One region of the Nonomuraea sp. NPDC001684 genome, then DNA from elsewhere that is predicted to be linked to it. Evidence: riboswitches for the same ligand, from Rfam matches in the RefSeq annotation. Region 1 holds a riboswitch; the other holds the start of a gene.
What was found. Region 1 has a riboswitch for cyclic di-AMP ahead of ACWCSD_RS25225 (CHAP domain-containing protein). Riboswitches for the same ligand answer to the same signal wherever they lie in the genome.
Positions count from the first base shown of each region.

Region 2: it holds a riboswitch for cyclic di-AMP, as region 1 does, so the genes downstream of both, ACWCSD_RS21760 (coiled-coil domain-containing protein) here and ACWCSD_RS25225 (CHAP domain-containing protein) in region 1, are expected to answer to the same signal.

Region 1 is NZ_JBSFGJ010000152.1:1-3,979, reverse strand. Features, by position in the region: gene ACWCSD_RS25235 (aldo/keto reductase) at 1-780, shown strand, start outside; gene ACWCSD_RS25230 (Gfo/Idh/MocA family protein) at 800-1,753, shown strand; cyclic di-AMP (ydaO/yuaA leader) riboswitch at 1,871-2,008, shown strand; gene ACWCSD_RS25225 (CHAP domain-containing protein) at 2,022-2,717, shown strand; gene ACWCSD_RS25220 (class I SAM-dependent methyltransferase) at 2,772-3,590, opposite strand; partial or broken gene ACWCSD_RS25215 (YciI family protein) at 3,746-3,979, shown strand.
Region 2 is NZ_JBSFGJ010000116.1:7,245-11,223, forward strand. Features, by position in the region: gene ACWCSD_RS21750 (DeoR/GlpR family DNA-binding transcription regulator) at 125-904, shown strand; gene galT (galactose-1-phosphate uridylyltransferase) at 901-1,971, shown strand; cyclic di-AMP (ydaO/yuaA leader) riboswitch at 2,040-2,178, shown strand; gene ACWCSD_RS21760 (coiled-coil domain-containing protein) at 2,184-3,161, shown strand; gene ACWCSD_RS21765 (sigma factor) at 3,177-3,782, opposite strand.

The sequences.
Region 1 (3,979 bases):
CAGCTCGGCTTCGGCGTCTGGCAGGTCTCTGCCGACGACGCCGAGCACGCGGTGACGGCCGCGCTGCGCGCCGGATACCGGCACGTCGACACCGCCGCCGCCTACGAGAACGAGGAGGGCGTCGGCCGGGCCGTGCGCGCCGCCGGGGTGCCACGGGAGAAGGTGTTCGTCACCACCAAGCTGTGGAACGGCGACCACGGGCGCGCCGAGCAGGCCTTCGACGAGAGCCTGGCCCGCCTGGGCCTCGACTACGTAGATCTTTTCCTGATCCACTGGCCGGTCCCGGAGCAGGACAGGTACGTGCAGGCCTGGCGGGGACTGGAGAAGATCTACCGGGACGGCCGGGCCAAGGCCATCGGGGTCTCCAACTTCACGATCGCCACCCTGACCCGGCTGATGGAGGAGACCGACATCACGCCGTCGATCAACCAGATCGAGCTCCACCCGTACTTCCAGCAGCGCGAGATGCGGGCCTTCCACGAGGCCAACGGCATCCTGACCGAGGCGTGGAGCCCGCTCGGGCAGGGCAAGGGGCTGCTGGCCGACCCGGCGCTGCGCGTGCTGTCGGAGAAGTACGGCAAGACGCCCGCCCAGATCGTGCTCCGCTGGCACCTGCAGCTCGGCAACGTGGTGATCCCCAAGTCGGTCACGCCGTCGCGGATCGAGGAGAACATCGACGTGTTCGACTTCATCCTCGACGCCGAGGACATGGCGGCCATCGGCGCGATGAACGCGGGGCGGCGGATCGGGCCCGACCCCGACTCGTTCAACCTGACCTGAGCGCTCTACGATCTCGGTCGTGCGAGATTTCACCTGGGGAATAGCGGCGACCGGCGGCATCGCGCGTACCGTGGGGGCGGCCATCGTGGCCGAGCCCGGCATGCGGGTGGCCGCCGTCGGCTCGCGGAGCCCGCTCAGGGCGCGGGCGCTGGCCGACGAGCTGGGCGCGGAGTCGGCCTACGGCTCCTACGAGGCCCTGTGCGCCGATCCGGCCGTAGACGCGATCTACGTCGCCACGCCGCACGCCCAGCACCTGGAGGTGGCCGAGGCGGCCATCGCGGCGGGCAAGTCGGTGCTGTGCGAGAAGCCGCTGGCGGCCGACGTGGCCGACGCCGAGCGCATGGTGGCGCTGGCCCGCGCGGCCGGGGTCTTCCTCATGGAGGCCATGTGGATGCGCTTCAACCCGCTCATCCAGCGGGTGGCGGCCGATCCGCGCTTCGGCGAGATCCGGTCGGTGCGGGCCTCGTTCGGCTTCGCGCTGCCCTACGACCCCGCCCATCGGCTGTGGGCGCCGGAGCTGGGCGGCGGGGCCCTGCTCGACCTGGGGATCTACCCGTTCGGGCTGGCCCAGCTGCTGCTCGGCATGCCCGCGGAGCTGCGCATGGCCGGCTCGCTGGCGCCCAGCGGCGTCGACGCCGAGGCCGGCGGGCTGCTGCTGTACCCCGACGGGCGGCGGGCCCTGGTGGACGTGTCGCTGCTGGCACATCACGCCAACGACGCGAGCGTGGTGGGCACGTCGATGCGGGCCGACATCCTGGCGCCGTTCTGGGCGCCGCGGCGGGTGTTGCTGTCGGGGCCGTCGATGGAGACGGAGGAGCTGGTGCTCGACCCGGCCGACAACGGTTACGCGGGCGAGCTGCGCGAGGTGCGCGCGGCCACGAGCGAGGGCCGCACGGAGAGCGCGATCATGCCGCTTGACGAATCCCTTGCCATGATGGGGCTTCTGGCCGAAGCACGGGCCCAACTCTCCTAGCTGGACCTTTAGCCACTTGCCTAGCTCTTGCCCGATGTATTACCTTGTGGGGCATCTCGCGGCAGACGTCCGGTTTGTCCGGCTTTGTCCAACCATCGCAAGACATTTCACAGGATCGTCCTGTGACCGCTGAATCCGCCTCCGGGCGGAACCGGGGACCCACGTCCTTTGGGGTGAATCGGCACTTTGGTGCCGTAGGGCAGCTTCCACGTCCGAACCCGTCAGCTAACCCGGTAAGCGGCATGGAAGCAAGGAGTCAATGCCCTCGATGGCCACGCACCGTCCCATCCGTGCCCCGAAGATCACCTACGTCCACGCCGCGCTCGGCGCGGCCATCCTCGCCTCCGCCATCGGCGCCCACGCCACCGCCGCCGCCGCCGACAGCGCCGGCCCGGCCGCCGCGGCCGGGCACTCGGCCGTCGCGCCGCAGGCCGCCGCCCAGACCCGCAAGGCGGAGGAGACCCAGGTCAACGTCACCGCCCAGCAGGTCCTGGCGTTGGCCAAGGCCCAGGTCGGCACCTCCGAGAACGCCTACGGCGGCGGCACCAAGTTCCAGAAGTGGTACGCCGACTCCAAGCGCGCCGCCGAGACCATCGCCCGCGACGGCGGCACCCGCGCCATGTACCTGAACGCCCCCTGGTGCTCGATCTTCGTCTCCTGGGTCGGCGAGCAGACCGGCGCCCGCCCGCAGGTCGGCTGGGACGCCTGGACCGTGGCCCACGCCAAGTGGTTCGCCGCCAACGACCGCTGGGGAGCCGAGGCCAGGCCCGGCGCGGTGGTCTTCTTCTCCTGGGGCGGCAGCAAGAGCCTGGACGCCATCCAGCACGTCGGCTTCGTCGTCAAGGACAACGGCGACGGCACGATCTCCACGATCGAGGGCAACACCGGCAACGGCAAGGTCGAGGAGCGCGTCCGTCCGAAGTCGCAGGTCGTCGGCTACGGATACCCGCAGTACGCGAGCTGACCTCCGCCCGCTCCGAGCGCGCGCCCCGCACGAGGGACGCGCGCTCGCCGCGTCTCAGGGCCGGACCGCCGCCAGCGAGTAGAGGATCGGCAGGTGCGAGTCCCCGAACGGGAACCGGTACCGGCCGTCCGCGCCCTCGGGCAGCAGGCCGCGCGGGTCGAGGTCGGTCTCGACGTGCTCGCCCAGCTCGGCCACCGTGAACCCGGCCCGCGCCGCCGCCGTGACGATCTCGCCCACCGAGTACGGGTACTCCACCGCCTCGTGCGTTTCGGTCACCACCGCGGCGTCGGCGTACGTGCCGGTCACCGTCTCCCGGTGGGCCTGGCCGCCGCCGTAGGGCCAGTCGGCCACCAGCGGGTCGAGCGAGGCCACCGTCTGGTAGGCCGGATGCAGGTCGACCAGCACCAGCCGCCCGCCCGGCCGCAGCGCCATGGCCGCGCCGCGCATCCAGGCGTCCAGGTCGCCGATCCAGCACAACACGCCGTACGTGGCCACCGCCACGTCGAAGCCGCCGGCCAGCTCCGCCGGCAGCCGCTGCGTGTCGGCCTCCACGAACGTGGCCGCCAGCCCGGCCCTGGCCGCCAGGTCGCGGGCGCGGGCGACCGCCACCGGGGAGAAGTCGACGCCGGTCACCCGCGCTCCGAGACGCGCCCAGCTCAGCGTGTCCAGGCCGAAGTGGCACTGCAGGTGGAGCAGGTCCCGGCCGGCGACGTCGCCGGCCAGGCGGCGTTCGAGCGGGTAGAGGGTCTGCCGGCCGGCGAGGAAGGCGTCGACGTCGTAGAACCGGTCGGCCGAGGTGGAGCCGTGGACGCGGGCGCGCTCGTCCCACAGGGCCCGGTTGGGCACGGAGGCGTCTGGTGCGGGTTGGGGCATGGGGCGAGGATGGCACATCGGCCACCCGGCCGCACGACCGGTACGGTGCCCTGGAAGCGGACGGTCCGCGCCCGCGTGTCGATCCGGCCGGCGCCCGTTCGACGCTTCGGCGAGGCCGGCTCCGCCCGGGGGCCGCGGAGGGAAGGGACGGCAGGATGAAATTCATGATCGTCGGCAAGGCCAACGGGGAGACCGAGGCCGGGGCGCTGCCCAGCCAGGAGCTCGTCGACAACATGCACGCCTACAACGAGGCGCTGGCCAAGGCGGGGGTGCTGCTGGCCGCCGAAGGGCTCTACCCGAGCTCGCAAGGCGCGCAGATCGCCTACAGCGGCGGCCGGGCCACGGTGATCGACGGCCCGTTCGCCGAGGCCAAGGAGCTGATCGCGGGG
Region 2 (3,979 bases), on a different contig from region 1:
GCGGTCGGGATCGTGACCTTCAAGGTCTCCCCTGCCCGCGGGCCGCACAAGCGATACGCCGTGACCTAACATTCCTCAACAAACTCGTGTCATAATTTGGTGGAATCTGTTGGAAGGGGTGGGCGTGCTCGCACAGCAGCGTCAGCAGACGATCCTCGAACGCGTACGCAGCAGCGGCGGCGTCCGGGTGGCCGACCTCGTGCGCGAGCTCGGCGTCTCCGACATGACGATACGCCGCGACCTTGAGGTGCTGGCCGAGCGCGGGCTGCTGGAGAAGGTCCACGGCGGCGCGACGGCCCTCGGCCCCGGCTCGACCGAGGAGCCCGGCTTCACCGCCAAGTCCGCCCGCCAGCAGCAGGAGAAGGAGGCCATCGCGCGGCACGCGGCCACCCTCGTACGGCCGGGAACCGCCGTGGCCCTCTCCGCCGGCACCACCACGTGGGCACTGGCCCACCACCTCGTCGCGGTGCCCGAGCTGACCGTGATCACCAACTCGATCCCCGTCGCCGAGGTCTTCCACCGCAACCCGCGCGCCGACCGCACGGTCGTGCTGACCGGCGGCGTGCGCACGCCCTCCGACGCGCTCGTCGGCCCCGTGGCGGTGGCGGCCATCCGCCGCCTGCACGTGGACACGCTCTTCCTCGGGGTGCACGGCATGAGCCTGCGCGCCGGGTTCACCACGCCCAACCTGCTGGAGTCCGAGACCGACAGGGAGCTGGTGGCCGCGGCGCACCGCCTGGTGGTCCCCGCCGACCACACCAAGTGGAACACGGTCGGCATCAGCACGATCGCCGAGCTGACCGAGGCCGACGTGGTCATCAGCGACGCGGGGCTGCCCGAGGAAGCACGCACCGAGCTGGCCGAACGGGCCGGAGAACTGATCATCGCGGAGGGCACGCCTTGAAGCGCACCATCACCCACCTGGCAGACGGCCGAGAGCTGATCTACTTCGACCGGCGCGACGACGCCGACCGGAGCGCGATCGACCGGCGGCCGCTCGATCCGCGGCCGGTGGCCTCCGAGCTGCGCTACGACCCGCTGACCGAGGAGTGGATCGCGATCGCCGGCCACCGGCAGACGCGGACGTTCCTGCCGCCGGCCGACGAGTGCCCGTTGTGCCCGTCGTCCGCCACGCGGGCGTCGGAGATCCCGGCCCATGACTATGACGTGGTGGTGTTCGAGAACCGCTTCCCCTCTTTCTCCGGGAATTTTGGGACTTACGGGGATGTCGGCGGCCTGAGTGAGGTGCGGCCGGGTGTCGGGCGTTGTGAGGTGGTGTGCTTCACCTCCGACCACTCCTCCTCCTTCTCCAGGCTCTCCAACGCCCAGGTCAGGCTGGTCATGGAGGCGTGGGCCGACCGCACCGCCGAGCTGTCCGGCATCGAGGGCGTCGAGCAGGTGTTCTGCTTCGAGAACCGGGGCGAGGAGATCGGCATCACGCTCCCCCACCCGCACGGGCAGATCTACGCCTATCCCTACGTGACCCCGCGCACCAAGCTCCAGCTGGGGGCCGCCTCGCGGCACACGGGCGGCAACCTGTTCGCCGACGTGCTGGCCGCCGAGCAGGCCGCCGGCACGCGGGTGGTGGCCGCCAACGAGCTCTGGACGGCGTTCGTGCCGGCCGCCGCGCGCTGGCCGTTCGAGGTGCACGTGTATCCGCACCGGCAGGTGCCCGACCTGGCGGCGCTGTCGGAGGAGGAGCGGGCCACGTTCGCGCCGCTGTACACCTCGGTGCTGCGGGCGCTCGACGCGCTGTTCGGGGTCGCGATGCCGTACATCTCGGCCTGGCACCAGGCGCCGGTGCGGTACGGCCGCGAGCTGGCCTACCTGCACCTGGAGCTGTTCAGCATCAGGCGGGCGCCCGGGAAGCTGAAGTACCTGGCGGGCTCGGAGTCGGCCATGGGGGCCTTCGTCAACGACGTGCTGCCGGAGGAGGCGGCACGCATGTTGCGATCACGAATTGATCACTAATTGGTTTCTCATTAAAGTCGCATGACTCGTGATCTACCACTAATATCCCGTTAGACATCGGCCATAACGGTCGTTGTACGCCTAATCCCGGGCGTGTTGCCCGGGAGCCGGGGACCCATCGCATCCGGGGTGAATCCGCGCCAGTGGTAGGGACTGCTCCCGTGCCCGAACCCGTCAGCTAACCCGGCCGGCAGAGGGAGAGGAACAACCACGTGGCGGCTTCGTCCCCCGCGAGTCTTGCCGTCGGTCTCATCACCGCCACCGCCCTGCTCGTGCATCCGGCCGCCGCCTCGGTCTCCGGGGCAGCCGCCGTGGCGGCCGCGCCCAAGCCGTCCGAGGCGCAGCTGCGGGCCCAGCTCAAGGAGCTCAACCGCAAGGTCGACAAGCTCATCGAGACGTACAACCTCAAGCGGGTCGAGCTGGCCAAGGCCCAGCAGGCCGCCACCGCGGCCCAGCAGCGGCTCACCGCCGCCGAGCAGGCGCTGGCCACGGCCGAGCAGCGGGTCGCCGAGATCGCCCGGCTGCGCTACCAGAACGGCGACACCTCCCTGCCGGCGTTCATGATGACCCCGGACGGCGGCGGCGCGGCCGTGCTCGAACAGCTCACCGCCGAGCAGCAGGCGGTCGTGGACAGCGTGGCCAAGGCCCGCGACGACCAGAAGAAGGCCGCCACGGCCGCCGCCGCGCTCGCGACGGAGCTGAAGGCGGGCACGGCGGAGGTGGCCGAGCAGCGCGACGACGCCCAGGACGTCATCGACGACATCAAGAAGAAGCTCCAGGACCTGGTGCCGTTCGGGCCGGGCAAGAAGTCCGACGGGAGCTGGGCGCCCGAGCTGCCGGGCGGCTCGGACAACATCACGCCGCGCACCCGGCTGATGCGCGCGCAGGTGCAGAAGAACTTCTCGCTGCCGTACGAGGTGGGCTGCTTCCGGTCCGGCTCCAGCGGCGAGCACCCGCTCGGCCGGGCCTGCGACTTCATGATGAGCACGGGCGGCACCATGCCGAGCGCCGTCAACAACGCCCTCGGCGACCGGCTGGCCGACTGGGCGCTGAAGAACAAGGCCAAGCTGGGCGTCAAGTACGTGATCTGGAAGCAGCGCATCAACCAGGGCTCGGGCTGGCGCTCGATGTCCGACCGCGGCAGCATCACCGAGAACCACTACGACCACGTGCACATCTCGATGAACTAGCCACGGACCGGCGGCTCAGCGGATGCCGGTGAGCTTGTCGGGGTTGGTGACGGAGTAGACGGCGGCGATTCGGTCGCCCTCGGGCGTGAGATCGACGACGACCACGGCCAGCGGCCCGTCACCGGAGAAGACGAGCGCGCACGGGTCGCCGGCCACCCGCCGGTAGCGCAGGTCCACCGCGCCCGGGGTCAGCGTCGCGGCGACGGACATGAACAGCGCCGCCACCTGGTCCCGGCCGTGGACCGGGTGCAGGCTGGTGGCCGGTCCCTTGCCGCCGCCGTCGGTCCACAAGGTCACCTCCGGCGCCAGCACCTCCAGCAGGGCCCGCAGGTCGCCGCCGAGGGCGGCCGCGGCGAACCGCTCGGTCACCTCGGCGTCCGGGGCCGTGACCAGCGGTTCCGGCAGCCAGGGGCCGACGTAGGTCTCCTGGCGGCGGCTCAGGTCCGCCCGCCGGGCGAGCGCCTGGTTCACCGCGATCCGCACCAGGTAGGCCCGGACGTTCTCCACCGCTCCGGCGTCCGGCCTGCGGTGCCGGGCGGACCAGGCCAGCCATGCCTCCTGCAGCACGTCCTCGGTGTCGGCGACGCTGCCGAGCATGTTGTAGACCACGGAGAACAGCAGTTCCCGGTAGCCGAGGAACTGCTCGGTGGCGGCGTCGGCGGGGTGCCGCGGGGTCGGCGGGGTGCCGCGGGGTCGGCGGGGTGCCGCGGGGTCGGTGTCATGGCGTGCCTCCTCGTCTGTCGCAACCGAAGAGTCCCGACGCGTGGCGATTGTGACATGAAGACATCAAGCGTGATCTATGCCACTCATGTCACAGT